Regions from separate parts of the Ruegeria sp. HKCCD3925 genome, predicted to be linked through region 1. Evidence: riboswitches for the same ligand, from Rfam matches in the RefSeq annotation. Region 1 holds a riboswitch; each other region holds the start of a gene.
The links. A riboswitch is a leader RNA that binds a small molecule or an ion and turns the genes downstream of it on or off. The one in region 1 is predicted to bind cobalamin.
Positions count from the first base shown of each region.

Region 2: linked by a shared signal. The riboswitch ahead of AC2TEM_RS12405 (DUF1636 family protein) and the one ahead of AC2TEM_RS16250 (Rieske 2Fe-2S domain-containing protein) in region 1 are both predicted to bind cobalamin.
Region 3: linked by a shared signal. The riboswitch ahead of AC2TEM_RS05200 (DUF1636 domain-containing protein) and the one ahead of AC2TEM_RS16250 (Rieske 2Fe-2S domain-containing protein) in region 1 are both predicted to bind cobalamin.

Region 1 is NZ_JBWVBI010000006.1:230,224-240,421, reverse strand. It holds gene AC2TEM_RS16295 (coiled-coil domain-containing protein) at 1-366, shown strand, start outside; gene AC2TEM_RS16290 (hypothetical protein) at 620-808, opposite strand; gene AC2TEM_RS16285 (excinuclease ABC subunit A) at 1,138-1,524, shown strand; gene AC2TEM_RS16280 (class I SAM-dependent methyltransferase) at 1,982-2,674, opposite strand; gene AC2TEM_RS16275 (LysR family transcriptional regulator) at 2,726-3,625, shown strand; gene AC2TEM_RS16270 (ATP-binding protein) at 3,642-4,133, shown strand; gene AC2TEM_RS16265 (DUF4345 domain-containing protein) at 4,233-4,667, opposite strand; gene AC2TEM_RS16260 (NmrA family NAD(P)-binding protein) at 4,696-5,523, opposite strand; gene AC2TEM_RS16255 (AraC family transcriptional regulator) at 5,661-6,656, shown strand; cobalamin riboswitch at 7,274-7,480, shown strand; gene AC2TEM_RS16250 (Rieske 2Fe-2S domain-containing protein) at 7,738-7,920, shown strand; gene AC2TEM_RS16245 (hypothetical protein) at 8,152-8,307, shown strand; gene AC2TEM_RS16240 (SRPBCC family protein) at 8,308-8,544, shown strand; gene AC2TEM_RS16235 (ferredoxin reductase domain-containing protein) at 8,881-9,162, shown strand; gene AC2TEM_RS16230 (hypothetical protein) at 9,253-9,516, shown strand; gene mntR (manganese-binding transcriptional regulator MntR) at 10,040-10,198, opposite strand, start outside.
Region 2 is NZ_JBWVBI010000004.1:456,547-466,744, reverse strand. It holds gene AC2TEM_RS12420 (class I SAM-dependent methyltransferase) at 1-450, opposite strand, end outside; gene AC2TEM_RS12415 (glycosyltransferase family 2 protein) at 443-1,450, opposite strand; gene AC2TEM_RS12410 (NAD(P)-dependent oxidoreductase) at 1,565-2,551, opposite strand; cobalamin riboswitch at 2,657-2,863, shown strand; gene AC2TEM_RS12405 (DUF1636 family protein) at 2,949-3,329, shown strand; gene cobW (cobalamin biosynthesis protein CobW) at 3,326-4,381, shown strand; gene cobN (cobaltochelatase subunit CobN) at 4,387-7,680, shown strand; gene AC2TEM_RS12390 (cobalamin biosynthesis protein CobG) at 7,677-8,804, shown strand; gene AC2TEM_RS12385 (precorrin-8X methylmutase) at 8,804-9,433, shown strand; gene AC2TEM_RS12380 (precorrin-2 C(20)-methyltransferase) at 9,430-10,158, shown strand; gene cobJ (precorrin-3B C(17)-methyltransferase) at 10,155-10,198, shown strand, end outside.
Region 3 is NZ_JBWVBI010000002.1:40,760-50,957, forward strand. It holds gene AC2TEM_RS05185 (peroxidase family protein) at 1-503, opposite strand, end outside; gene AC2TEM_RS05190 (catalase family protein) at 522-1,589, opposite strand; gene AC2TEM_RS05195 (hypothetical protein) at 1,709-1,864, shown strand; cobalamin riboswitch at 1,848-2,055, shown strand; gene AC2TEM_RS05200 (DUF1636 domain-containing protein) at 2,158-2,514, shown strand; gene AC2TEM_RS05205 (ABC transporter ATP-binding protein) at 2,511-3,296, shown strand; gene AC2TEM_RS05210 (ABC transporter substrate-binding protein) at 3,315-4,262, shown strand; gene AC2TEM_RS05215 (iron ABC transporter permease) at 4,264-5,277, shown strand; gene AC2TEM_RS05220 (LysR substrate-binding domain-containing protein) at 5,332-6,225, opposite strand; gene AC2TEM_RS05225 (GcvT family protein) at 6,481-8,934, shown strand; gene AC2TEM_RS05230 (trimethylamine methyltransferase family protein) at 8,950-10,198, shown strand, end outside.

The DNA.
Region 1 (10,198 bases):
CCGGAGCGGACTGTTCCTGAGATTGAAGAAGACCTCGAAGCCGCGTTGGGTGAAGTCCAGGAAAATCAGGAACGCGTCGAGGATCTCGAACAAGCGCTGGAAGACGCAGGGGGAACAGACCCAGAGATTGAGGAGCAATTGGATGAAGCCCGCGCTGATTTGGACTCTTCGATCGAAGCAGCGCAGGACCTGAACGATGAACGTCAGGCTGCCGTCGAATACGAAGAAGCGACTGAACAGGTGCAAGAACTGGCTGACCAGGTCGAGGAACAGGAATTGACCGAGCGAGAAGCCCTGGAAGCGGCCGCAAACAAGCCCGTGACCGACGCCGTTGAACATGAGGTAAAGGCGCTGTTGGGTCTGTAACGAAAGACAACAGCTCTCTGCGTCAATCAACCCTCAGTACTGACCACTCACGGAAGTACTGAAACCCGGGTCAGCCAAAGGCTTCACAGGATGGGTAGCGGCTGGCCGGATACTTTTGCATATCAAAGGCTACGCCCTTTTTCCCTAAGGCTTAATAAAGAAACCCCGCCCCAAAACTGGAGCGGGATTTAGTTTTCAATTCCAATATCTAGGACGAATACCGGGAATTGTTTGGGGGTCTGCTGAACTGCCTTCAGACGTTGTTATGTGCCTCGGAAAGCCGCTTGTTTTTGACGATCTGTGTTAATGCATTTTCGATAGGAGGGAAGCGACCACTGCTCGATTTGGTCGTGGTTGGCAAACGTTCTTCGGCGATTTTGCCGGAGGTTTGCATCACAGCTGTTGTGCTGGACTCTTCAGTCACAAAGGCAGACTTGATCATGCGTTTCCCCTTGTCAGCGATCAAATGGAACAACGTCCCGAATGATCCAACACCATCACTATGCCTGAGACTGTTTGAACACTCTGAGAATACATTGTTCACGTTCAGTTAATGTTGTTCGCGAAATAAAGACAAACGAATAGGCGGGCGACCAGGTGGAGGAAGAACTTCCCGTTTTGGTGCTTTAGTTGAATTTGCGATGACAATCGCAGCCGATGATTTCAGCTCGTGAACAAACTGCTGCATCGGAAAGCGACTCTTCGCTTATGAACTCGCCAAGGCCCATTCAAGATCATATCTAGGCTAAGAAGCTGAAAAAGGCGCTGGGAATGAAAAAGATTGTTGGGATTCTGGCGGTGGCACTGACCGTGCAAGGCGCGTCATTTGCGAACGCCAGTATCAGCTTGTGGAGCCTTAGCACGGGGCACGTTAGCGGAACCGGCGCTACCTCGCCGATCCATGTGAAATCCAAATCCGGACATTGTCCGCCGGGCTTGGCAAAAAAGGCAATCCCGTGCGTACCGCCTGGACAGGCAAAGAAATATCGACGTGGCGATTACATCTATGATGGGTATGTCCGCATTGATGATCCCAGCCGTTGGGGACTACGGCGCAACGGATATTACGTGCGTGCCGGAGATTATGTTTACGAAATTAATCGTGAGACGCATGAAGTGCTGAACTTGCTAGGAGCAATCGCTGATATTCTGAATTGAGTTCTTTGACTGCTTAGGTCCTCAAAAAGTAGGTTCGTGGCCATTCGGCCGCTCTGCAGCATCCAAATGTATGGGCTCTTCCCGTATTCCCTTTGAACCTGAGACCAGCGGTAGCCATCGGGCTGCTCTGTTACGATGAAGAACCATTAGCTGAGGCGCCACATAGTTCTGCCGCCAGCGACAGAAACTTTCCATTTTCGCCTTACTGCGTTCATCCAATATCCAAACAGAAATTACTGATCCTGGCTTCCTATTTGGGCTGTTCCTGCAGTTCCAATGTTAGCTTTTTGTGTTTCTCCATGATTTGAATGTGGTGCACAGTCGGTCGTATTGGGGTTGCTAGAGAGATTGTGTGGTGGAAATAAACTCAAAATACATTCGTACATTCGAGACTAACAGGTGGCAGATATTAAGACGTAGAGATCGCCTTAGCAACGAAGATACAAGAAGGGTAGATTCAAGGTTTTTGCGCGACAACATAACGACTCTGGAGCATCGAGGCTTGATCGGAAGTATCCAGGATTTCAAAGCCTGCGCGCTCAATTTTCCTATCAAGCATCGACATAGACACGAAATTCACAAACGGGGCTTTCCCAAAAAACTGCATGATAGGTATCGCGACACGACTGATCATCGCATACTTGAACCCACCATTCTCAGGCGCGCACACCGTTTTGGATATGAAAACACCACCGGATTTTGTCAATTTGGCAATATGCTCTAGCGCTTGATCCAAATCAGGCAGGAGATGAAGCAGGTTATGCGCCAGAACCGCATCGTAACCACCTTCAACAGGATCGTGCTCGAGAACTTCGGCCACCTTGAAAGTGACATTCTCCAATCCTTCTTTAGCACGCTTCTCGTTGGCAATCTCGATCATGCCCGGAGCGAGATCCGAGGCGGTGATATGGTTGACATGCGGTGCAAGCAGCAGCGCGGTTGAACCCGTCCCGCAACCGATTTCCAGTACACTGTCTTCTGCTTTTAGGTGCGACTTCGTACGTTCGAGTGTGTTCAGATACCCTTCCATGTTCCGGATTGGGTCCGCCGCATACTTTCGCGAGATTCTGCTCCAGAACGCGGCATCTTTGGACAAAGCAGCCATTTTATTACTCTCTTTCAAGTTTGTTGTCGCATCCCATACATCCATACACAAATTTACTAAATTGCCATAATTCGCAGAAGTGTTATGCATAAATGCATGAACTGGAATGCCATCAATTTCGACTGGAATCAGGTACGGACCTTTCTTGCGACGGCTGAAGAAGGCTCGTTTTCCGCAGCGGCGCGCGTTCTCGAGCAAACTCAACCTACTGTCGGTCGTCAGGTTGCGGCGCTGGAATTGGCGCTTGGGATCACCCTGTTTGAAAGAGTTGGTAAATCGCTTAGTCTAACGACCGCTGGCGCCGAGCTTTTGTTGCATGTCAGAGAAATGGCGGATGTCGCGCACAGGATCTCCCTTACTGCTACAAGCCAGTCGCAAACTGTCGAAGGGCAAGTCAGGATCACCGCGTCAGATGTGATGTCTGCCTATCAGCTGCCGCCTATACTGAAAAAGATCCGACTTGCAGCACCGCGTCTTGAGATCGACGTCGTTGCTGCCAATGACTTACGAGACATACAGAGACGTGAGGCTGATATCGCCATCCGACATGTACGCCCGACGCAACCAGATCTGACCGCAAAGCTTGTTGCCGAGGCGACGGCACATTTTTACGCAGCACCTGCGTACCTTGATCAGTTGGGAAGGCCGAAAAATGAAAACGAGCTCGCAAAGTTGGATTTCGTGGGGTTTGGCGACATTGACACGATGATCGGTTTTCTCGATCCGGCGGGTGTTAAGGTCACTCGAAAGAGTTTCCGGATTGGCTCGCAAAGCGGAATTGTATCCTGGGAGCTGGTGCGCCAAGGGTTTGGCATCAGTGTAATGTCGGATGACGTGGCTGCCTTGACACCAGGTGTGGAGCGCGTGCTACCCGACCGAGACCCGTTTAAGTTCCCGATTTGGCTGGCGACGCACTCGGAATTACATACTGCGCGAAGGATCAGGTTGGTGTTTGATCAACTTGCAGATCAACTGAGCACAGGGGCCATTAGGTAGTCCGGGAGTTCACCCTATGTCACAGGTCCAACCAACGCTTCACTTGCTTTGTGGCAAAGTCGCCTCAGGAAAATCAAGTCTGGCGGTGAAGCTTGCGAATAGCGGCGGGGCGGTACTCATTTCAGAAGATGAATGGCTTAGCGTCCTATTCGGCGACCAGATGAACTCCCTGCAGGATTATGTAAATTGCGCTTTGAAATTGCGGCCGGTCATGGGGCGGCACATCGCATCGTTGCTGAAGGCAGAGGTTTCTGTCATTCTCGACTTTCCGGCGAACACAATTGAAAACAGAGCCTGGATGCGCAAGCTGCTGGAAGAAACTGCTGCGACGCACCAGCTTCACTTTTTGGACTTGCCGGATGAGGTTTGTCTGCGCCGGCTGCACAAGCGCAACAGTGAAGGTGCGCATGCCTTTGCAGCAACGGAAGATCAATATTGGCGTTTAGCGAGGTATTTCGAGGCACCATCACCCGAAGAAGGTTTTAATGTCATAACTCACAATCAGTAGCGCCAGCCATTCAGTATGTCGCGGAGTCACTCTGATATATTGGCCACCCACTCTGTATCCGTGAATGGCCAAATGCACACAGGCAGCTTTCACTGAGTCTCAAGTCCGGAGTTTACGCGACGACATGAGGTGCATGCCAGCTTTCGTTAGCCGCCCTTTGCTTGCGGCCCACAAACACATCAGTCCAAGTACCATCTCTATCCCAAGAGCAGAAAGGATGCTGTCCGATGGTCGTCCATCAAGCATAATGCTGACCACGCGCCCCGCGGCAAAGGCGAAGAACACAGTGGCTCCAAGCCAAGCTGACGTCTGGGCCATCTTTTGGTATCGCGCTCCCGACAGGATGATCAGGCCAAGTGCAGCCAGATTGGCAGCAGGTGCGCGCAATTCGCTCATCAAGTTCGGCTGCGGCGAAATATCAATGCCGTAGCTGGAGTAAAAGGCCAGTGGGGCCAGCGTGATGATCAGCCCCAGGGTGGCTGCAACAAGACCCGCCAACCCCAGGACAAGCCTGCGTTTTAAGTCAAACGTCATGATTGTGTTCCTTTGTCGTCAGACCGACTCATGCAGCTTGTGTCCAAGCGCCAGACTTTGCGGCTTCATCAGCAAAATCAGAGAAATCGCGCGGAGCTCTCCCCAAGGCACGTTGAACACCGTCCGCAGTGTTCGCATTGCGACCATCAAGCGTTTCCCTCGCTATGTCAGTAATCACGTCAGCAATCATCTCTCCGCTCGCGTTGATGATTTCCGCATGGAAGTCTTCAAACGAAATCGGCACATATTGCACGGTTCTACCCATTGCGCGCGAAAGCTCGGCAGCCATTTCGGCAAATGTCATGAGACGCGGCCCTGTAACTTCATAAAGCTCGCCAGTGTGTCCTTCCTCGGTCAAGGCGGCGACGGCAACGTCGGCAATGTCGTCCACGTCGATAATCGGTTCACGCACGTCACCTGCGGGCATGGGCAACACACCGGCCATTACCGGCTCCAGCAATGCACCTTCAGAGTAGTTTTGCGCAAACCACGCCGCACGGACGATCGTAAAGGGCACACCGGAGTTCCGAACAACCCCTTCGGCACGTTCGGCATGAAATTCTCCGCGACCTGTTAACAGCACAAGTCGCTGCAGTCCTTTTTCTCGAGCCAATGCCGAAAAGGCCGCAACTTGCTCGACCGCGCCCGGAAAGGCGATGTCAGGAAAATAGGAAATATAGGCGGCAGAAACACCGTCCAGGATTGCGGGCCATGTCTGCGGTTTTTCCCAATCAAATGGGGTTTTGCTATTCCGCGATCCACGCCGAACTGCATGGCCGCTGTCTTCAAGGCGCGTCACGATACGTGATCCGGTTTTACCTGTTGCGCCAAGTACGAGAATGGTTTGCTGTGTCATCGGTCATCTCCGTAAAATCAGTCAATGACCCCAAAATAGGTAAGCACGAAGGACGAAGAAGTCTGCATTGTCCTGACTTTTTATCCATTCATCCAAATACTGTGGACAATTGGGGAGATATCGAACAGTCTGGTGCAGTGAGCCAGATCAACCCCCATATTCCCGACCCCCATGCACTGGCGCAGCCAATCGGTGATCCGCTCGGGGAAATTCTTCATCTTCTGAAACTGACGGGTACATTCTATTGCCAGTCGCGCATGTCTGCGCCTTGGGGCGTTTCTATACCGGGTTTCCCCGAAATACTGAGCTTTGCGGTCATTACGCACGGGCGTTGCTTTATGAGGGTCGGAGAAGATGTGCCGTTTGAAGTCGAGAAAGGCGACTTGGTTCTGATGACAAATGGCGCGCCAGTTGGGTTCTCCAGCTCAAAAGACACCCCACTTTTGAAACTGGAAGAACTGCCCATACGCAAGGTGACCGAGCTCTACGAAACGCTAGAGCACGGCGGCGGTGGAGCCGAGACCGGAATCATGTACGGGCTCGTCAGGATAGATCACGCGGCCAGCGGCATGTTGATGGCCTTGCTTCCCGACGTACTCAAAATCGATCCGTGGGAAGAGGATGCAGGGAGCTGGCTACAAGCAACTTTGCAATTCATTGCAAGAGAGGCGCGTGAATTACGACCGGGCGGCGAAACAGTGATTACACGCTTGGCCGATGTGGTTGTCATCGAGGCTATTCGCCGATGGTTGAACAGTGCGCCCGACGCCAATCGAGGTTGGCTGAAAGCCGCCAGAGACCAACAGATTGGCCGCACCATTGTTTCCATTCATCGCGCACCTGCAGCAAACTGGACAGTCGAGTCTCTTGCACAGGTTGCAGGTATGTCCAGATCGGCATTTTCCGCACGGTTTACCGAACTCGTCGGTGTGCCGGCAATACAATACCTCGCAACTTGGCGAATGCATCTGGCGCGGGAACGATTAATTGCTACCGATCAACCAATCTCGCAAATCGTGGCTGAGATCGGGTACCTATCTGAACCTTCTTTTAACAAAGCATTCAAACGGGTATTTAAAGTGCCCCCGGGGAAAATCCGCAGACTACAATATGAGGCGCAAGGCGGCTATTAGACAATAATTGACACGTGTTGCAGCAAGCTTGGTTGCTTTGGGTCCAGGAAGGTCTGCTTCGGGCGCATTGCGGTAATTCTCTGTAAGAAGGATCAATGACGCCATTAGGCGGGATGAATGAACTGTGCGTTTGGCTCAACTAAGAGGGAATAAATCAGCCAGAGAATGATTTGCCTAACACCCGTTCAAGGACTTAGGCAGATTGTTAAAGTGCCATCAAACAACTCAGTGTTGCTAGTGGCAATTACTCAAGCCGCAATCTCTCGATGGTGCAATACGCAATTAAGTCGGCGTTCGGGCGGATAGCATCAACAGCGTAACTCAACTAATTTAGAAACAAGCAATCTTCGAAACGGTCGGAGGTGCTTAACTCGCTTCTGTCACTATCGCACCATATACAAGCGCAACCTCGATTTTTCCCGACCGAAAACTCTGTTTCTTGTTAGCTTATACATTCTGCTGCGTTTGACAGGTGCTTGAGTACACTTGCCAACTTGAGAACTAATTGATGATTGGATGTAGGAGAGTAACACACGCAGAGAGTAGAATATGAGTAAATCGATGTCTGGTTTGCGTCGGCAAATGTCGCAAATATTTCAGTGCTAAAGTGGATCGGGAGTATCTTGTAAACGTGAAGTGCCACTGATTGACTCTCAGCCAGCGGAGAATTGGGAAGCCGGTGTAAACCCGGCACGTCGCCCGCAATGGTAAGGAAGTTCAGGTTCGACAATCAACCACTGGGAGGAGGATCCCGAGAAAGTGTCGCAACCGTGCGCAGTAAACCCCTTTCAAATCCAGATACCAGCCTCACAGATATATCAAACTGCGGGAAGCGGTGGAGGCACGGGTTTCGAATGTGCTCTTCGCTCGCTTCCGGAAGGCTCCGCTTTTCATCTGCCCAAGCAATGCCCCCAAGGCACGGCGGGAGAGCTTGAAATGAATATATCTAAAGCCTGTTGCGCGTCGAAACCCAGACTACGCTCTGGAATAGGCGTTCTATTCCGACCCTAAGATCTATCAGACCGACTTTGGAATCAACGATTACCACGATTGGCTATTTGCAGTACCGGCTTGTGAACTGGTGAAAGCTGGCGATTACATTACGTGCAACGTGGGTGCACACCAAGTTATTATTGTTCGTAGCGCCGACAACAAGAACCGGGCATTTCAGAACACGTGCCCTCGTCGCGGCTCTATCATTTGCAAGGCCGTAAAAGGCAACGCGCCGAAACTAGTTTGCCTGTATCACCAATGGACATATTAGCTTGACGTTTCTTTACAGTGAACCCACGACATGGGGCCGGGTTTCGATACGTGCGCTAATATCACGCGCGCCTATCTTGCGCCGTATGATGTTGGGAATGCCAAGTTCGCTTTCGAAAGCTCAGTCATCGAGAACGGCAACTGGAAGCAGCTTTGGTTAAACAACTTTGAGTGCTAGCATTGCGGTAGAATCCGTCCCGCTCTGTGGCTAACTTTCCCCGACGATCCAGGCGTGAAAGGGGGCGAAGGTGGTGAGACTCCGGTGTATATGCAGGCAATCTTTGACTGGTGTCAGGTTGCAGGCATACCTTCGCAGTTCTACCTGAATGACGACGGCAAATACCGTCTGGCGCGTATGCCGCTGAAAGAAGGAGCTGAAAGCTATTAGATGGACGGAAAGTCCGCCGTGCGCCGCTGGATGGGCCAGTCGGTCTTTGCAGATACGGTATCGCTTTTGAGATTCTACTATCCGACCACGTGGAAACACTTCCTTGCGGATCACTCGATTGCTTTCCGAGTCACTCCGATCAACCCAACAGAGACTGAGGTCACTACCAAATGTTTGGTCAACAAGGACGCGGTTGAATGCGTAGGCTACTACGTAAAACAACTGACCGAAGTTTGAGTCGCCACGAATGACGAAGACCGGCAAGTGGTTGAGGACAAACAGCAGGTTATCAACGGCCCGGCTAATGTACCCGGTCCGTATTCACTCATTCAGGAATTCTGCGTGCTGCAGTTTGTGGATTGGAATTGCAAAGCATTGTCGGCCCGCCTGGTACCTGAAACGATAGAGGCGGAGTAAGAGTGATGAAAGATCTAAACACGCTCTCTTCGGCTATATGGCAGGATAGTGGAATTCTAGAATGCGTCTCTGTCAAGCCTGAGTTGCCGAACACCAACAGTTTTTTTGTTCCGCGCCCCATCTCGGGAGCAGTTTGCCTATAGCCTCGGATAGTTCTTGGCGCTCGAGATCCCAGCGCCGAACCAGATCGGAGGTTTCGTGCAATATGCCTATACGATATCGTCGTCGATGTCGCGGTCACGGTTGACCACTATCACCGCCAAAGCGCAAGCCGACAGTATCGGAACGTGCCGGATGCTAGACAACCTTCGACCCGGCATGCGCATCAAGGCCATTGGGCCTGTGGGTTTGGTTCCCAACGCGCAAAGCGCGATAGGCAAGTACCTGTTCATTTCGGCTGGCTCGGGCGTCATCCCGATGATGTGGGTTACAGCGTGAATGTGTGACGAAGGCCACGATTCGCATTTAGTCTTCATCAACTGTGCCAAACGTCTGTCCTAGATCTACTTCCGCCAGCGGTAAGAGCAGATGGCCAGCCGCACCGAAGGTTTGGACCTGAAATTCGTTGTGGAAGAGCCGGATCGTTACTGCCCATTGACGGGGTATTCTTGGAATAAGGCTTTTTTCGCGGCGCTCAAGAAGCCCAAATTAATCCAAATTAGGCGCGGCGCGATGCTTGCATTCGACTATTTTTGGAAACCTTGCTTCCGGGCCACTCCCCACGTTCGCAAAAAGATCGGGATAATGAGCAGTATCGCGTCATATCTGACGTTTGCTTCGGCGCAGAATTAGACGGTCCATGCGTCCGAAAACTTGGATTTAATGGCGGCAGTTTCGAACCTTTGCGGCGATGCTGATGCCGTATCTGACGGGACCCATGTTCGGCAATCCAGACTAGAGAGGGAATTACCCTTTAGAATAATATCCAGTTAATACTGCAGAAAGTTCATTGAACTGTTGGTTCATTGTTTATGCTGATAACATCAATATCCTTCGTGGCCTTGAATTTGCCCTGCCCAATGCTGCATGGAACAAGCTTTGCAACCAGTTTGGGTGAACAGTGCAAAAAATCCGCAGAGGAGGCTTTTGCTGCAACCGAATCTAGAAAAAAGGCCGGGAACGGAAATAAATACACGCAATCTGAGCCAGGGAACTGGGTCAGTCTGCATCAGTATGAGCTTTTGGGGTCAGCAAGGTGTTGCGCCTGGCTTCAACCATCGGATGGCGACATAGCCTAGCCGCAAAATAGGATGGAAGCTCTCTTTCTACAGTTAACTCTGCAAAATTCCACCTGAATATATGACGCTTCTAAAATCTATTTGATTTGGTCGGCGCTCTCAACGAACCCTTTAAAAACTGCAAGAGTCTCTTCGCTTACATGATGCTCAATACCTTCAGCATCATGCTCTGCGACTTCCTTTGAAACACCCAAGGCGATCAGGAAATCCACGACAATTCGGTGACGCCTTCTACA
Region 2 (10,198 bases), on a different contig from region 1:
GGGCAGCAAAGCATCCAGATCCGTTTTTACGCCCTCGTAGGAATGGTCGCCGTCCAAATAGGCAAACCCGATGCTCTGATCTTCAAACAGGCTTAGCGCCGGTCGCGAATAGTCGCGAATGATCGAAATTTGCCCCTTGGCGATCTCGGTGCTGTATTTACCCGTTACTGCCTCGTATATTCGATCCATATCCTTCTGCGTGCGCGCTCCGGCAAGCGAAGCACCGCCATCTGGGTCTTGCTGTACTTGCCAGGGATCGATGAGGCACAATTTCGAGGGCTGCAGCTCTTCCAGCAGAATCCGCGAAAATTCGCCCTTCCAAACGCCAATTTCAACGCTCAGCCGTCCATGCGGCATGGTCTTGAGCATTTCGCGCCGCAGGGAATCCTTCCGCTCGCGCTGCTCAGCTTGCTTCTTGCGGCGATCCTCAGCAGATACAGCTTCACCCATAGACGTCTTCTCCGGTTGAGGAATTTTGCAACGCTTCAACCAGATCAACCCAGTCCGGTCTGGCTCTCAATTCTTCGGCTTTCGACCTGTGCCACTCACATGCTTGGTGATGGAGGTCTGCCAATTGCGGATCTGCCATCATCTCAGCTTTGATGTCGTGCATAGCCGGCATATGTTCCAGAATTGAGCGATCCTCAACATCATTGTGGTTCATCATGAGCCAGTATTTGAGCCCTTGATCCTGCCCCACATGATTGGTGCGCCCACGGTCGCGCTTGACCAAAAAGCTATCAGTGCTGCGCACAGCATAATGATGAATGCGCGCGAATTCATGGCTGAAACCACGCCATGCTTTCCATTTCACTTGGTCTGCTGGGTAGAGGTTCCCGCCCGAATCCCGCCACAACACGCCTTCGTATGGCGCGTCAGGGTTCGGTGCATCTTCTGGATTGATCCTGGGACGATGCGCGCGAAAACGGCTGAATTTTCCGTTGTTGCGGAACAGCGTTTTGAACCCTTTGGTCCGGTGATGCGGATAGCCGTCTTCCGTGGCGGCCAGAAAGAAAGTCTCAGGTACAGGTCGATCAACGAAATCGTTCTGACCCGCGTTTCCGAACATGCGCCAGCAGATCGAGATCGCATCCGCCACGCCGCTGGCCTCAACGAGGCTTCTTATATCACTATTGGGCAAACGGATATTGATATACTCGTCCACATCCAAACTTAGAATCCAATCCGATGACAGATAGCTTGGGTGATTCCGCGCAAGCGAAAATGCACGAACCTGCGGCGCGGCGCGCGGACCCAGTCTGTTTCGTTGGTGGTGAGCCCAGCCAAGCGCTTGCAACCGTTCGCCCATGGCATCGGTACCATCAGCGCAATCATTGGTATAAATCAGAATGTCATCAAAGCCGATTGCGTGGTTGTAGGCCACCCAATCGATCATGAAAGGCCCTTCGTTTTTCATCGTTGTTACGATGAGAAAGGTCTCATTCGTCATAAGTTGTTCTCTTGCCTGTGCCGGTGTCGGACTCCTGTCGACCTATTTAGAATAGCACCAGAATTTTGTCCAACCAGGTCGCCAGACAGCCGCAATGCTTGCCGATTAATCGATCTACCGATTCTGCGGGATCACCTCATAACCCGGTTCTTCTGGCTCGTCGTCCAGCATCTCGGTTGGGAACCCTGGCGCCTGGATCTCCAGTCCGGTCGCGTCCTCTAGCCGCCTGATGATGTTCGGGGACAGTTCACGCTCACCATATCGCGCGATGCCATCTTCGAAAATCTTGATCATCAATGGGTTTATCTCCAGAGGAACTCCGGCACGGTCGGCGACCTCCTGAAACAGACCGATATCTTTTTTCACCAGATCCATGGTGAAGGAAATATCGCGCGAGCCGTTCAGGATGACCTGACTTTCGGTCTCGTGCACGAAGGATGTGCCTGACGATATCTTGATCGCTTCATAGGTGGTTCCAAGGTCCATACCGGCGGCCTTGGCTGTCACCAATGCCTCGGCGCAGGTGATCAGGTTGGCGGTAGCCAGATAATTGGTCAACACCTTCAGAACAGAGGCCGAGCCCAGATCGCCCGTGTGCAAAATGCGCCGCCCCATGGTGGTCAGGAATGGCAGGATACGTTCAAAAGTCTCACGATCACAGCCTGCGAAGATCGAGATATTACCCGTCGCTGCCCGGTGACATCCGCCGGAAACCGGGCAATCCACCGCTGCGCCGCCTCGTTCGATGACCATTGCGCCAAGGCGTTTGACTTCGGCTTCGTCAGTGGTCGACATTTCCATCCAGATTTTGCCAGGGCCGACCTCTGGCAACATTTCCTGCATCACCGCATCCGAGGCCGCAGGAGAAGGCAAACAGGTTATAACAGCATCGCAATCGCGCATCAGTTGCGCCGGGCTTTTGGCGGCTTTGGCACCCTTGGCGACGAATTCGGTCACCAGATCCGGGTTCAGGTCATGAACCGTCAGATCGATACCGTTTCGTAGCAGCGATCCAGATAGCTTGCCCCCTACATTCCCCAGCCCGATAAACCCTACTTTCATGCGCGGTATCCTCCTGTTCGCATCTTGCTGCCATGCCAGCACGTCGTTGCAGAAGTATCATGCCGCCCAGCGACCCCGACAGGTCGCTTTTTATCCGCTTTTTCACGGATCGGCGCGACTCGCTTGACAAGCAACCCTGCCCTGCCGCATGTCCCTTTCGTTGGTGTCTGCGAGAGCAGATGAAAAGGGAATGCGTCAGCGGTTTTTGCCGTCAAACGCAGCCGCCCCCGCGACCGTGACCGGAGAGGGTGCCCAAAGCCACTGGCAGTATGGCCGGGAAGGCGGGACATCCGACAGAGGCCTCCTCTGACATCCGCAAGCCGGGAGACCTGCCAACGCCCGAAGATGAAACCGGACGGGGTGTTCCGGTGTGGGGCTGTGATCGGCCCGCATGAAACCCCGTCCCCCACGAAGAGGATTTGGGGGGATGAGAGACATGACCGAGACCGCACCGGTCGAACTGCTGGTTTGCACTACCTGCCGTCGCGGGCTGCCTGTCGAGGATGACGCCCAGCGCCCCGGCACGTTGCTGCACAAGGCGCTTGAACAGGCGGGCCTGCCCGAAGGCATTACCTTGAAAGCTGTGGAATGCCTGTCGAATTGCGATGAAGGCTGCTCGATCGTGCTACGCGGAGGACCGGATCGCTGGACTTTCGTGTATGAGCATCTGAACGAGATCGACCATGTTGAAACCATCGTCGAAGGCGCAGCCAAATACCTCGCCACCGAGGACGGTTTGGTCAAATGGCGCGAACGTCCCGAACATTTCCGCAAAAACTGTGCGGCCCGCATTCCCCCGATTGGAGCCCTGAAATGAGCAATCTCGAGAAACTTCCCGTCACTGTGATCACCGGCTTTTTGGGCTCGGGCAAAACCACTTTGGTGCGACACCTGATGCAGAACCCGCAGGGCAAGCGTCTGGCGGTGGTCGTCAACGAATTCGGCGATGTCGGCGTCGATGGCGATATCCTGAAGTCCTGCGCCATTCCTGATTGCCCCGCAGAAAACATCATGGAACTGGCCAATGGTTGCATCTGCTGCACCGTGGCCGATGATTTCATCCCGACCATTGAAGCCCTGATGGCACTAGAGCCGCGACCTGATCACATCCTGATCGAAACCTCCGGTCTCGCCCTGCCAAAACCGTTGTTGAAAGCGTTCGACTGGCCCGATATCCGCTCGAAAATCACCGTCGATGGCGTGATTGCTCTGGCCGATGCCGAGGCTGTGGCCGCTGGTCGGTTCGCTCCAAATGTCGAGGCGGTGGATGCGCAACGCATGGCAGATGACTCGATTGATCATGAAACTCCCTTGTCCGAGGTGTTCGAGGATCAGATTTCCTGCGCCGACATCATTCTGCTGACCAAGCCCGATCTGGCTGGCCCGGAAGGCGTTGCGAAAGCGAAAGAGATCATCGCCGCCGAAGCGCCCCGCCCCATGCCCGTGGTCGAAGTGGCCGAGGGTGCCGTGGACGTCCGCGTCGTGCTGGGTCTAGAAGCCGCGGCCGAGGATGACATGGACGCGCGTCCCAGCCATCACGACGGCCATCACGATCACGAGCATGACGATTTCGAAAGCATCATCGTTGAACTGCCCGAGCAAACCGATCCGATTGATCTAGTCGCCAAGATTGAACGATTGGCCAACGAGTTGAATATCCTGCGCGTCAAAGGCTATGCCGCCGTTCAGGGCAAGCCCATGCGCCTACTGGTTCAGGCCGTCGGTGCGCGCGTGCGTCACCAATATGACCGCCCGTGGGAGCCCGGCGAAGACCGTCGGTCGCGCCTTGTGGTCATTGCCGAGCATGACGATATCAAAGAGGCCGAGATCCGCGATATCCTCGTGGGTGTTACCGAGGCTGCCGAGTAAGACCTATGCACGTCGTCTTCCGCGAAAGCCATGGGCTCGAAGAAACCGAGACCCCGACCGATCTGGGCCAGAGCCCGGCGGACCTGGTGGTGCTGTCCTTTTCCGACAGTGACCTTGGCGCTTTCGCGGCGGGATGGCATCGTGGAGGTGGGCCTGAAGGACGCATGCCAACGATGCGGCTGGCCAATCTGACGGCGCTGAAGCATCCCCTCTCAGTCGACACATATGTCGAGCAGACACTGGAGGGCGCAAAGGGCATCCTGATCCGTCTAATTGGCGGTGTGCCTTATTGGGCTTACGGACTGCAACAGGTTCTGGCACTGGCGCAGGCCAACGGAATTGCGCTGGCCGTTCTGCCTGCAGACGGGCGCGAGGATACACGGCTGGACGACTACTCTACCCTACCCGTCTCGACCCTGCGGCGGCTGGCGCATCTCTGCGACACCGGCGGAGAGGTCGCGGCGCAGGCCGCTCTGGCGCAGATGGCACTGGCTGCTGGATTGTATGCAGGTCCGGTCATGGGCGCGAAGACCATCCCCGAATGCGGCGCCTGGTGCCCGGATCGCGGTGTGATCCCGGCAGAAAACGCTCTGTCAGGTGATACGAAACGTATCATCGTGACCTTTTATCGCGCATACCTGACCTCGGCAGATACCGCCCCAATTGCGGCGTTGATCCGCAGCTTGCGGGCGCGGGGTTTTGAGGCCGTCGGCCTGTTTGCCCCGTCGCTCAAAGCACCAAATGCCGCCGATTGGCTGCGCGAGACTATTGTGGCGCTGAAGCCTTCGGCGATCGTGAACGCCACCTCATTCTCAGGCAAGGGCGCATCAGGCACCTCACCTCTCGATGTGGCAGAGGTGCCGGTCTTTCAGGTCGCGCTGGCCACGTCACGCCGCAAAGCGTGGGCCGAAGCGGAACGTGGCCTTTCACCAGCTGATCTTGCCATGCATGTGGTCCTTCCGGAAGTGGACGGGCGGATCAACGCGGGCATCGTATCCTTCAAAGAGCCGGGCAAACGCGACCCGCATCTCGAGTATTCTCGTTTCGCTCATCGGGCTGAACCCGAACGGATCGAAGCCATCATCAACCGCATCTCCGGCTGGCTGAACCTTCACGACAAACCCAAAGCGGAGCAGGTTCCGGCGCTGGTACTATCGACCTATCCCGGCAAAGACTGGCAGATGGCACATGCAGTGGGTCTGGATGCGCTGGCCTCGGCTGAGGCAATGTTGCTCGATCTGCAAGGCGAAGGGTATGACACCGCGCCTGCCGAGCCGATTGCTGAAACTCTTCTTGATGCCCGGATTTCATGGCCGCTAGAGGATTATCAGGCGGCGCTGGCGGCGCTGCCGGAAACACTCCGCGCCGATCTCAATAAGGTTTGGGGCACTCCCGAAGACGACCCTGCTTTCACAAATGGCGCGTTCCACTTCACTGCGCTGCGTCGCGGAAAGGCTCTGATCGCGCTGCAGCCCGAGCGCGGCACACCCGAACTGCGCGATGACGACTATCACGATCTGTCGCGCACACCGCGCCACGCCTACGTCGCCTTTTACTTGTGGCTGCGCAAAGGATTGGTCGCGGATGCGCTGATCCATATCGGCGCACATGGCACGCTGGAATGGTTGCCGGGAAAATCAGTCGCCTTGTGCAACGAATGTTGGCCCGAGGCGTTAATCGGCGATCTGCCGGTGATCTACCCCTTCATAGTCAACGACCCCGGCGAGGCCGCGCAGGCCAAGCGTCGGATCGGGGCGGTTACGTTGGGCCATATCCCACCCCCGATGAAGGAAAGCGGCACACCAGATCGCATGGTGCGGCTGGAATCGCTGTTGGACGAGTTCTCGAACGCGGACGGGCTAGACCCCAAACGCCGCGATCGCCTGCAGGAAGATATCCGGGACGAGGCGCAGGCGATCGGGCTGGAAAGCGATCTTGGCCTCGATCAGGCCACCTGTACCGCTGAGGCGATCACGCGCATTGACCGATTTGTCTGCGACATCAAGGAAAGCCAATTCGGAGATGGGCTGCATATCTTTGGGCGCGTCCCCGATGTGACGGGTAATTTCGACGCTGCCCCCTCAGCCCAAGCTGAACGCTCTGCCCTGATTGACGCTTTAGCGGGCAAACGGATCGAGGCCGGGCCGTCCGGATCCCCCTATCGCGGACGTACGGATGTATTGCCGACCGGGCGGAATCTTTTCACGACCGACCCGCGCTCGGTTCCCACGCGCGCGGCCTATACACAAGGCGTCAAGCTCGCTGAGGAACTGGTTCGGCGGCACCTGCAAGAAGAAGGCGACTACCCCAAGGGCTTGATCGTCGATCTATGGGGTTCGGCCACTATGCGCACAGCGGGCGAGGAATTCGCCCTGGCGCTGCACCTGCTGGGGGTGAAGCCGGTTTGGGATAAAGGGTCTGAGCGGGTCTCGGGCATCGAAGTGTTGCCGATCACCGATCTCAGCCGCCCGCGTCTGGACGTAACATTGCGCGTCTCAGGTCTTTTCCGGGACGTGTTCCCGACGCTTTCGGCGCTATACGGTCAGGCTGTCCGCGCATTGACCAAACGAGATGAAGCACCCGACTGGAATCCTTACGCCGGTCAGGAGCCTGCGGCGCGGGTCTATGGGCCAGCCCCCGGCAGCTATGGTCTGAACATGACTCATCTGTCCGAAACCTATACGGATGAGGCACGCGTGCAAGCGGGTGAGGCTTGGCTTGATGCCAGTTCCTTCGCTTTGGAAGGCGAGCATATAGCGCAAGATAAGGACGGTATCTCGCAACGCGTCGCCAACGCCGACAGCTTTGTGCACCTACAGGACCTGACCGAGACGGACTTGTTGCTGGCCAATGATTATGCAACGCACGAGGCCGGATTTGCTGCCGCCAAGAAAATCACTGGTGGTACTGCGCAGCTTTATCATCTGGACAATACCAACCCGGACAACCCGCGCGCCCGCACCCTGCCCGAGGAAATCAGCCGCGTCGTCTATGCCCGCGCCGCCAACCCGGGATGGATTGCCGGAATGCAGCGGCACGGGTTTCGGGGTGCCGCTGAAATCGCGGCGACGCTGGATCATATGGCATCTTTCGCGCATCTGTCCGGCACAGTCGCACCGCATCTGTTCGATCTGTACCACGACGCCACGCTGGGCAATGAAGAGGTCGACGCCTTCCTGCAACAGGCAAACCCGCAAGCACATCAGGCCATGCAGGATCGGTTCCGGGCACTGCTGGAGGCAGGGCTATGGCATACCCGCCGGAACTCGATCCGCGCCGACCTGGAGGGGTTGGGATGAGTGCGCCCATCGTGCAGGGCTGGTGCCCCGGTGCCCATCGCCCGATGATGTCCGGTGATGGGCTGGTCGTGCGTGTGCGCCCTCGGCTGGCGCGCCTGGATGCCCAACAGGCGATAGGGCTGTGCGAATTGGCGGAACGGTTCGGCAATGGCACGATCGACCTTACCAACCGCGCCAACCTTCAGCTGCGTGGAGCAAAGGAAACCGACCATCAATCCTTGTTGGCCGCGCTTTCCTCGCTGAACCTGCTGGACGCCGAACCCGGAATCGAAATTCGCCGCAACATTCTGGTCTCGCCACTCTATGAAGCCGGTGATCTGACCGCTCGGCTGACACAGGAATTGATCCAGCGTCTGGCCGAGCTTCCGGATTTACCTGCCAAGTTCGGCTTTGCCATCGACACAGGTTCCGAGCGTTTATTGGCCGATGACTCGGCGGATATCCGGCTTGAACTCGGTTCGGGCAGCCTGATCCTGCGCGCGGACGGGGCCGAAACCGGGCGAGTGGTGTCGGAAGCTCAAGCCATCGACCAAGTGATCGCGTTGGCGCAGTGGTTTGCGCAAACCCACACAACCGAGACCCGCCGCATGGCGCGGACCGTTGCCACATATGGTTTGCCCGGCGAGTGGCAAGGCAGCGCGCCCGGCCCCATTGGCGTGCCTCTTCAGCCGGGAGCCTGCGTGCAGGGGACACTCTATGGCGCTGCCTTTGGGCAGCTACCGGCGCGGCAACTCCTTTTGCTGATCGAAAACAGCAACGCCACTGCCCTGCGGGTCACACCATGGCGGCTGTTCCTGTTGGAAGGCGGGGCGGCGATACCCGCCCTTGACTTTGTCACAGATGGCACCGACCCGCTGAGAACAACCGACGCCTGCCCCGGCGCGCCATACTGCCCGCAGGCGCAGGTCGAAACCCGCGGTGTGGCGCGCGCCCTGGCCGCGCGCGTTGCAGGCAGCCTGCATGTATCGGGCTGCGCCAAGGGATGCGCCCGAATGGGTCCGGCCGATGTCACTTTGGTTGGCAATTCCGGACGATTTGACCTTGTCAAACAAGGCCGTGCGGGGGATGAGCCCTGCCAACGCGGCCTGACCGAAGAAACACTCATGACCATGGACTTCACCTGATGCCCTATGAATACGAAACCGACGGCGCGGCGATCTACAAGCAGAGCTTTGCCACCATCCGATCCGAGGCTGATCTGGCCCGGTTCGATGCCGATGAAGAACAGGTCGCCGTTCGGATGATCCACGCCGCAGGGATGGTCGGGCTGGAAGAGTTCGTCCATTTCTCGGACGGTTTTGTCTCGGCAGCGCGTTCCGCGCTGGAAAATGGCGCGCCGATCCTGTGTGATGCCCGCATGGTCAGCGAAGGCGTCACCCGCTTTCGCCTGCCCGCTGATAACGAAGTGATCTGCACCCTGCATGACGAGCGCGTGCGCCCTCTGGCTGCCGAAATGAGCAACACGCGCTCTGCCGCCGCGCTAGAGCTGTGGCGTCCGCATCTGCAAGGAGCACTGGTCGCGATCGGTAACGCCCCTACCGCGCTTTTCCACCTTCTGAACATGTTGGAAGATCCCGACTGCCCACGCCCCGCTGCCATTATCGGCTGCCCGGTGGGCTTCGTCGGAGCGGTCGAGTCCAAGGATGCCTTGTGGGAAGCGCAGCCCGTACCCTCCTGCATCGTCAAAGGCCGTTTGGGAGGCAGTGCGATCACAGTTGCTGCCATCAATGCTATCGCGAGCCGCACGGAATGAGCGGGGGTAAAATATACGGCGTGGGCCTCGGCCCCGGCGATCCGGACCTGATGAGTGTCCGTGCGGACCGCCTGCTGCGCAATGCCCGCCATGTGGCGTTTTTTCGCAAACCTGGCCGCACAGGTCAGGCCCGCAAGATCGTCAATGGAATGATCCCCGGCGACGCCATCGAGTTTCCAATGGAGTACCCGGTAACCACCGAAATCCCGGTGACGGATCCAAGGTATAATGAACTCCTTTCGGTGTTTTACGAAGACTGTGCCGCACATCTGAAGTCGCTTACCGAAAATGGTGAGGATGTAGTGGTCCTGTGCGAAGGCGATCCGTTCTTCTATGGATCATTTATGCACCTTTACAATCGACTACGAGACATATCTGAAGTCGAAGTCGTACCTGCCATAACCGGCATGTCCGGCGCCTGGACCGCAACCGGTGACCCGATAACTTGGGGCGACGATGTCCTCACGGTTCTTGTTGGAACCTTGCCCGAGGATACTCTGACTGAACGCATGACCCAGACCGACGCGCTGGTTGTCATGAAGATCGGGCGGAACTTCGACAAGGTAAAGCGCGCGCTGAGACAAGCCGGGCTGTATGACCGCGCGTGGATCGTCGAATACGCTCAGATGCCGAACCAACGGGTCTGCAAACTGTCTGACAATTGCGAAGGGATCACGCCCTATTTCTCAATCATTCTGGTTCATGGACAGGGACGCCGACCATGAGCGGTTGGGTCAAGATCGCTGGCCTTGGGCCTGGAAACGA
Region 3 (10,198 bases), on a different contig from region 1:
TCCAGACGAAAGGCCAGCCGGTGCGTTAGTTCATTGGTATCGGGATCGCGTTCGCGCAGCATGTCGGTCTGAAAATCGTTCAGCCCGTAGATTTGGCACAGATCGACTTCGTGGTTCGAATCCGTCTGATCAACCGGTCCTTTCGCCCCAAAGGTGCGAAGGAAACTGTCGGTAAACCATTGTGCGGCCGAGATAAACAATAGTGTCGATCCTTGCGGGCACATCAAGGTAAGCGGGCTGCCATCCATTTGTGTCCGTCGGCGAAAGAGATCAGCAACTTCGCTTTCCGACGGCAGGACGGGTGAGAGGTCTTCTGGCGTCGTATGCCGACCGATCCAGCGATGGGAAAACACGCCGGGCCATGTCGTGTAGTCTGCGCCCATTGTATAGGGCCGCGGTCGGTGGATCTTCGCGGCGTTTGCAAGCCTGATCGCGGCCAAATAACTCGTAACGGGTGGGGAGATCTTGAATCCGAGTTTGATCAGATCATCAACGTCCAGCATCAATACATCTCCGTTTGGTCATCGGTTCGGGAACCGGGCGCGGGCCAGGCTCAGATAGGTTCTGAGCCGGATCGCATTAATCGGTCCTAAAGGTTCGTGATCTGCCGTGACACGCCAGGGCGAGAAGCTCATCGCGTCGCCATTCTGCGGATCAAATTCTGCACCTTTGGGAATCGTGATATCCGCCACGGGCGTGACGGTATGATGGTACGGATCAAGAGGTGCATCTGGTTGCGGATCGCATGCCCACCGGATGCGATTGTCTAGCACATCGAATTCGTCGGCCGGGCGCGGGGGCTCAATCACACACAGCTCGAAGTGATTATCTCCATCGGCCACGTCTTGCCGCAAACACTGCCCGATCCCATCTGGGTCGTCTACCGGATGTGCCGGAACTTTTGGTTTAGCGCTGCGGGCTAGGTATCGGACTGTTAGATCGGGGCCCAGCCGATACGGTGTTGTCGACCAGAAATGGACCTCAAAAGGCGAGTGCATATAGTTCGAGGCGAAATCACTCGCGACGCGAAACTGACGCTTGCCTTCACGAGTGAGGAAGGCTCGAAATCCTGCGCGCAGCCCTTTGGTGATCAACCTAAGGCTCCATTTTCGTCGCCCTTTGATCGCGTGCTGGACCGCTTGTAATGTGGCGACAAGCCTGCCCAATCGCTCATATTCATCGGGGACGTAGCTGGGAAACACATCCTGATCGACCAATACAAAATCGAACTCGTCGCTGAGTTGTGTGGTCCCCAGATGCGCAAGTGCTTCGGCGTCGATCAGCTTGGGGCCAGGCACATCAAAAAGCTTGATCGCCATCCCGTGGGCATCCGATTTCCGGTCATCCAGATGCGCGCCGTTGGAAAAGCGAAGTGCGGCTGAATAGGCTGCGGGCTGTTCAAACAGGCCGTGACGGAACTGTTCTGGTAGATCGTTTCTGACGGTGAATATTGCAGCTACACACCCGTGACTGCGCCCATGCTGAGCCCTTAAGCGATGGCCTTTCCACCGTGCTACGGCCTCGAGATTGTGGTCAATGACATCATCAACAATATCCGGCGGCAATGCGTTTTGCGAAACATGTGTCAAAGAACCGTCTCCTTGGATAAACCCAGGCAATGATCAAACAGGGGTAAGGTGCTGACAAAGCTAAACCTCTAAATTTGTTCAGCTTACCTCAGATTGTCTAATTTCCAAACACACCAACTATGGACAACCGTGGCCAGACAAATTCGGCGCGCAGCCCAAGCTATTCGGTTGGTGCTTCGGACACGTGGTTGGCGGCGCTCGATCCTCGACCAGAGTTGGGTGCCTTCGACTTTATCATTGACGTGTCCGGTGTTCTCGGGCACTCAATCGATTGATGGTTCCCGGTGGCGTTGCCGCGGGATGAAAAGGGAATACGGTGAGGCTTGCCAAAAGGTGCCAATTCCGTAACTGCCCCCGCAACTGTAAGCGGTGAGCAAGGCCAAACAGCCACTGGTCCACAGGATCGGGAAGGTTGGCCGAGCGCGGACCCGCAAGTCAGGAGACCTGCCATCAGATGTTTAACCAACCCGGGGCGGGGCGTCCTGGAAGGAGGCTTTGATGGCGCGTCAATCGCGTGTTTACATTGTCGGCAGCTTCCGCATGCGCTTGGAAACAAGTGGAGTGGACCATGCCAGATACGCCTGATCATTTCATTCTAGTCTGCGAAAGCTGCGCTGAAGGGCTGCCCCTTGATGAAATTTGCGATGCGTTGACTGGGAAATTACCTCGCAGTTTTGCGATCCGCGCGTCGTCTTGCATGGCAGGCTGCGATAGTCCCAGAACGGTTGGGTTCCAGGCCGTAGGAAAGGCGCAATACCTTTTTGGTGGCATTCAGACCGCGGATGAGGTGCAGGCGCTGGCTGAGTTTGCAGCGCAGTATCGTGAAAGCCCGGATGGCTGGACAAATGCCACTGATCGCCCGCAGGCGTTGTCCAATAAAACCCTCTCGCGCATGCCGCGGATCGAACAGGGGGCATCGCAATGACGTTGCCACCCTTTCTGATTGCCGAAAACCTTGAGTATTATGCCCTTAACGGAGATGTCCTGTTGCAGGGCGTCTCGTTCGAGTTGGACGAGGGTTCCATTCTAGCCATCGCCGGCCCGAACGGGGCGGGGAAAACGACGCTTCTCAATCTGTTGTGCGGCGCTGAGCCGCTGGCACTTGGCGATGTTCGGATCAAAGGACGCAGTCTGAAACAGCTCACGGCCAAAGAGCGTGCGCGCATGATTGCAGTGGTAGGTCAGCAGGAACTGCCCGATGGACGCTTGGCGTTACGCGATTATGTTGCGCTGGGGCAAATACCCATCCGTGCGGACCGCTCTGCCGAAGGCCACGCGCAAGAGCTGGACCGGATTTTAGACCTGACCGGTCTCGCCAATCTCGCGGACAAGCGCATGGCCCAACTGTCCGGAGGCGAACGTCAGCGTGCCCATATCGCTCGTGCTTTGGCGCAGAACCCTTCGTTGCTGTTTCTGGACGAACCGACCAACCATCTGGATCCTGATGCAAAAGGGCGGATGCTGTCTTTGGTCGCCGAGCTTGGGATCACCGTGGTCATGATCGTACACGATCTTGTCATGATCCCCGAATTCGCCACACACGTGGCGCTGATGAAATCGACCCGCATGATCGAGTTTGGGTCGGTGGACAAGGTGCTGACACCCGAAAGAGTCCGCGAAACTTTTGGCGTTGATTTCCTCTGCTTTCTCCACGAAGGCCGCGTGATCCCGGCGCTTGATATTCGAAGAACTACAGTCTCAACTTAGTCGAAGGAACACACTGATATGAAATACATCTGGCCCGTGGCGTTGGCCACCGCCATGGCAAGCGGTGCTGCTGCGCAAGAAGTCACCGTAGACAACTGCGGCGAACCGCTGGTTTTTAATACCGCGCCCGAGCGCCTGGTTGTGCATGACATGAACATGACCGATATGGCCTTTGCATTGGGTCTGCAGGACAAGATCGTCGGCCTGACCGGCATCACCGGCTGGTACAAGACCAGCCCTGATTTTGATGCCCTGCGTGGCGACATCCCCGAGCTTGCGCCAAAATATCCGACCGTCGAAAATTTGGTGGCGGTTGAACCCGACCTGTTCTTTGCCGGTTGGTACTATGGCATGAAGCCGGGTGGTGATGTGACCCCAGATACATTGGAACCGTTCGGAATCAAGACCATGGTTCTAACCGAAAGCTGCGTCCATCTGGACAAGGATCGCCCCGAAGCCAGCATGGATCTTCTATTTGGCGATGTGTTGCGCTTGGGCAAGGTGATGCAAGTCGAAGACAAGGCCGAGGCTTTGGTCTCGGGCTGGAAAGAGCAGCTGGCAGCGATCGAAGCCAAGACTGCTGAACTGCCCAGGCCCCGCGTCTTTCTTCTGGATGGTCCTGCAGATGCTCCGTTTACCGCCGGTAAATTCGCGATTCCCGATGCGATGATCGCAGCCGCCGGTGGTGAAAACGTCACTCATGACATGGACACGAGCTGGGGCCGCACTTCGTGGGAGGCCGTTGCCGCATCGAACCCGGAATTCCTGGTTTTGTTGGATTATCAGACCGGCAATGGCGCCGAGGACACCTTCAAGTTCCTGCAGGAACATCCCGTCATGTCCCAGACTGACGCCGTCAAGAACGAACGCTGGATCGGATTGCGCTACGAAGAGCTGACGCCGGGACCGGCAAATATCGAAGCGATCTCGAAGATGGCGCGCGCGATGCATCCGGGTCAGAGCTGATATGGGCCGATTGGGCCTGACATTGTTGCTGGGGGCGGTCGTTCTGGCCGCCCTTTTGCTGATTTCCACAATCTACGGCACAACCTCGATACCTTTGTCCGAGACCTTCACCGCGATCTTGCGCGGTACCGGGTTGCAGGACGGAGAGATGTCGCCGCTGCATAGGATCGTATTCGACCTTCGATTGCCCCGCGCGTTGTTTGCAGCCGTGATCGGTGCCGGGCTGGGCATCGTTGGCGTGGTGCTGCAAACGACCACACGTAATGACCTTGCCGATCCATTTCTGTTCGGCCTGTCCTCGGGTGCGGCAGCGGGGGCGGTGTTTGTAATTACCGTGACCGGAGATATTCTGGGTTTCTGGACTCTGCCTCTGGCTGCCTTTTGCGGCGGTCTTGTGGCGTCGGGCATCGTGCTGGCGCTGGTTCATGGGCTTCGCACCAGCGCACCGGAAAAGCTGATCCTTGCGGGTCTGGCTGTGTCATTTTTGTTTTCGGCCATCACCAACTATCTGATCTTCGCCGGTGATAGCCGCGCCGCCCATTCTGTCATCTTCTGGATGCTGGGGGGGCTGGGCCTGGCCCGTTGGGAGACGTTCCCGCTGGTGTGCATCGGTCTGCTGCTGATCCTGAGCTATTCGCTTTATCGCAGCCGTTGGTTGGATGCGCTGCTGACCGGGGATTTGACTGCCGCAACTCTGGGTGTGCCGGTTCGGGGTCTGCGGTTCAGCATGTTTTTCACCGCAGCTTTGGCAACGGCCGTGTTTGTTTCCGTAGCCGGAGTGATTGGTTTTGTCGGTCTGATGGTGCCGCATATTGCGCGCGGGATCGCAGGTCCCCTGCACAAAAACCTTCTACCTACCGCCGCTATGGTTGGTGCTGCCTTGTTGACCGGCTCTGACATTCTCAGCAGGCTTCTGCTGGCTCCGCAGGAATTGCCGGTGGGGATCGTCACAACTTCAATCGGATCGGTGTTTGTGTTCTTGCTTTTATTCAGGACTGCGAGAAATCAACGGTAAGGCCCTCGATCTTCGCTCCCAAGATATTTCGTCCTGATCAGGTCTGAGCCGAGTTTAAACCTTTCCGTCAGCCGCTTGGCCGAGCCACTTGAACACAAGCTTGGCGCGGTCGGATGAGGTGTTGTGTAGTTTCACGTAGAAATCCAGTTGCGATGAGATGGTTTGCGGCAACAGTCTGACCAGTTTTCCGGATGCGGTCAGCTCCGAGGTCAGTCCCTCCCATCCCAGCACTGCGCCCATATCGTCCTGAGCGGCCTGAAGCGCAATCGTGTAATTGTTGACCCGATGCGCGGAATTCAGCGGGCCTTCATAGCCCAGTTTACGGGTCCAGGCCCGCCAATCGGTCCAACCGGTATCTGGTGCATCAAGATGGATGAGCGGCACTTTGGCGATCTCGCCGACATGCTCGATTGGGTTCTGTTTCGCAAACCGAGGGCTGCATAAGGCCATGATGTTGTCGTGAAACAAGGTCTTGATAATCCCTGAATCCCGGCGTGTATCACCGTAGTGAATGCTTAGATCACATTTTGAGGTATCGACCCCGAGATCGGTCACAACTTGTGTCACAGAAACATGGCCATGCGTTTTCCAAAACTGGGCAAGCCGTGGTGTAAGCCAAAGCGAGCTGACCGCCGTAGAGGAACGGATCGTCACGCCTTTGTGGTCATACTGTCGGCGCAACTGCCCAAGGGCCTCGCTGATCCCTTCAAGGCCACGTTGAAGGGCGACCAGCAAATAGGCTCCGCTTTCGGTAAGTTCGACGCCGCGATGATGGCGCAGAAACAGCGCGCATTGCAGCTCGTTCTCAAGCGCTTTGACCTGATGGCTGATCGCTGCGGGCGTAACATTCAGCTCTTCAGCAGCAGTTTTGAAACTCACATGCCGCGCTGCGGTTTCAAAGCTGATCAGAGAGCTTAGGGGCGGAAGATCATATGGGCGGTTGGGCAAGATGTTTTGACCTGTGACAAGTTGAAAACCCGATAATAAGAACGCAATCAGCAGCGATTTGGCTTAGTTCATCTTATGCAGAGTGAATCTTTTTGCAATTGCCCGCCAGCAGTTCAATGTGAAAATTCGCCACAACCGTTTGAGACATGATCTAGGGATGTGCCAAGGGTCCTCAAGCCCCTTGGACATCATATCGATCTTTCCTCATGCAATTCGATCCCCGGTTGGTCGTGCACAATTTGAAGGAGTTGCAGTATGCAGTCACATGCAAAAGTCGTGGTTGTCGGTGGCGGATGCGTCGGGGCGTCAATTCTATATGGGCTGACCGAACATGGATGCTCTGATGCCGTTATGCTGGAGCGCACCACACTGACCTCGGGTTCGACGTGGCATGCGGCTGGTTTGCTAGTGACCTTTGTGCGGTCGCACAACGTGTCGAAGATGACGATGGAAACCATCCGCATCTACACCGAGGTGGAAGAGAAGATGGGCAGTTCGGTCGGACTGCGTAAGGTAGGACAGCTGCGGGTCGCCAATACCGAAAAGCGCTGGGATGAGTTCCAGTCCTATATCTCGATTGCCGAAGCTGCGGGCGTGCCCTGCCAACTGCTGACGCCGGAGGAGATTGCCGAGATTCATCCCTTGCTGAACCAAAGTCCAGATATTCGGGTTGGTATTCTGCACACGGAAGACGGCTATGTGAATCCCGCCGACATTACCATGGCATTGGCCAAGCTTGCGCGGGATGCCGGCGCCAAGGTATACCAGAACACCGAAGCGCAGGCTTATGAGAAGCTGGACAATGGCCACTGGAAAGTGACCACCAATCAGGGTGAGATCACCTGCGAGCATCTGATCTTTGCCACCGGAAACTACGCCCGCGAAAATGCGCGCCGCGTGGGGCTGGACCTGCCATGTATCCCTATCGTTCACCAGTATTGGACGACCGAGACGGTGCCGCTGTTGAAAGAGCGCCGGGCGCAAGGCTTGCCCGAATTCCCAATCCTGCGGGATGAGGACTACGGCGCTTATCTGCGCGAAGATGTGGGCGGGATCCAGTTCGGGCCGTATGAATTCACCAAAGACCTCAAACTGTTTGCCGAGGATCGTGTCCCGCCCGAGTTCGGAGCCGATCTGTTGCCCGAGGATTTTGATGCCGTGGAAACCCAATGGGAACGCGCCATCGAACGGGTGCCAACCTTGGGTGAGGTTGGGATCAAGGCCAACACCCGTGGCCCGTTCCAGATGACCCCGGACGAGCTGCCTCTGGCCGGACCCGCACCGGGGCATGAGAACCTTTGGCTGGCCGAAGGCATGCCAGGTGGCATACTCTGGGGCGGCACCGTTGGTAACCGTTTGGCCAAATGGATCGTCGATGGCGATCCGGGCATGGATATGTCGGAGCTCGACCCGCGTCGATTCTCGGACTACGCCTCAAAACGTTGGACCATGGATAAGGTGCGCGAGACATGGGGCACCCATATGGATGCGCATGTTCCGGGTGAGGACTTCCCGGATGCGCGCCCGATGAAGACCATGGGGTCATATGATCTTTTGACTGCTCAGGGCGCGGTTTGGACCAGCTTTAACGGCTACGAATTTCCTCGCTGGTTTGCCAAATCGCCCGAAGAGGCGATCCCCGAACACAGTTTCCGCCGCACCAACCATATGGAACGTGTTCAGGAAGAGGTGCGCACCACCCGTGAAGAGGCTGGCTTCATCGAAATGTCGCCGATGACCAAGTTCACAGTGCGTGGACCGGGTGCAGCCAAATGGCTGGATAGCCTGATGGCCAACAAGCTGCCCAAGGTGGGCCGCATGACCTTGTCGCTGATGTTGAACGATAAGGGCGGCATGGATGCGGAGTACACAATCGTGCGCTATGCCGACGACGATTTCTACCTGATATCGACGCCGAACTGGCGAGCCTACAATTGGGATCAGTTACAGCGCGTGCTGCCAGGTGATGGCTCGGTGGTGATCGAGGATATCTCAGAACAGCTGGGCGTGATCGCACTGGCTGGGCCCAAGGCACGGGACATCCTGCAACCATTGACCGATAATGATTTGTCGAACGAAGCATTCCCATGGCTGTCGGCACAGATGGGCGAGGTGGGCTATGCCAAAGGTGTGCACTTGTTGCGCGTCTCCTACACCGGTGAGTTGGGATGGGAACTGCACCACCCGGTCGGGTACAATCGCCACCTCGTTGATTTGCTGCTGAAATCGGGTGTGAAACCTTTCGGGCTTGAAGCGTTGGAGTCGATGCGGCTTGAGAAATCCTATCGCGCAATCAACCGCGAAATCTGCAAAGACCTGACCCCATATGAGGCCGATTTGGGCCGTTTCGTTGCAATGACCGAGAAGATCGGCGGGCAGGTGGCCGAACGTGATTTCATCGGCAAAGCCGCGTTGCAACAGCAGCAGGAGCAGGGTGGATACAACACACTGGTCACACTGAAGCTGCCGTTCTGCGACACCTCGGTGATGTTTGACGAAGGCGTCTATGCCGATGGCAAGCTGATCGGACGCGTCACTTCGGGCGGGTTCTCGTATTACTGCAACCACGACATTGCGATGGCGCTGGTTCCACACGAGATGACGGCACCCGGCACCAAAATGCAGGTGCTCATCCACAATGAAATGCGCGAGGCCGAAGTGATCGATACCTGCGCCGTTGATCCCACCAGCGCCCGCGCGCGCGCCTGATCCGGAGGATTTGAGATGGCAGAAGTCAAAGCACGCTCGGGCCGTGGCGGTGGACGTGCCGCGCGGGTCAAGGCTCGCACCAACCCGCCCCCAGTCTACTTGTCGACGCTGAACCGCAAAGTTGGCCCGATTGATCTGCTTGGTCCTGAAGGCGTTGAGAAAATCCACAACGCGGCCATGACTATACTTGAAACCACAGGGATTGAGTTCCGCGATCCGGTGGCCTTAGCGGATTGGAAGAAGTACGGTGCGGATGTTCAGGGTGAGCGGGTGCGCATCGGACGCGAGATGCTTATGGACCTGATCTCGGCCGTTCCCTCGGAATGGGGCTATGCCGCGCGCAACCCGGAACGCTCGCTGCGGGTGGGCAATCGGCATTCGGTCTTTGCCAATGCGTATGGCGCGCCGTTTGTCTATGGTCTGGATGGTGTGCGCCGCCCTTCGATGCTGGAGGATGCGCATAACTTCTTCAAACTCAGTCAGATGAGTCAGTCGATGATGGTACCGGGTATTTTGCCGGTCGAGCCGCAGGACGTACCCGTCCCGCAACGCCACCTGGAGCTGGTTCATGCCGCACTGACGCTGACCGACAAACCGATCAAGGGTTCAGTTCTATCCGAACAGGCAGCGTTGGACTCGGTAGAGATGACTCGCATCGTGTTTGGTGAGGAATTTGTTGACAACAATGTGGTGATGGCAGCCCTGCTGAACTGCAACACACCGTTGGTCTGGGATGAGACCATGTTGCAGAGCCTGCGCGTCTATGCCGCCGCCAACCAGCCCTGCCTGCTGTCGCCCTTTGTTCTTGCAGGGGCGAGCACACCTGCAAGCCCGCAGGGTGGTGTCGCGCTGCTGATTGCAGAATCTCTGGCCGGTATGGCCTACAGCCAGATCATCCGGCGCGGAGCCCCGATGGTGCTGGGGGTAGCAATCATGGGCGTTTCGATGAAGACAGGTGCACCGATGATGGGTTCACCCGAACCAGGGCTGATGAACCTTCTGGTGGGTCAGATGGCTCGGTTTTATGGTGTGCCATGGCGGACCTGTACCATGTGGACCGGATCGAAATCCCCGGATATGCAGGCTGCGTTCGACACCGCAAACACCATGTGGCCGGTGCTGCTGGGTGGCGCAAACTACATCGTACACTCAGCAGGCTTCCTTGAAGGCGCGCTTGGGGTCAGCTACTCAAAATGGGTGCAGGACGCGTTGCAGTTGGAAAACTTCCACCGTTTCTTCAGCGGCCTGCAAGAGGAAAATCTGG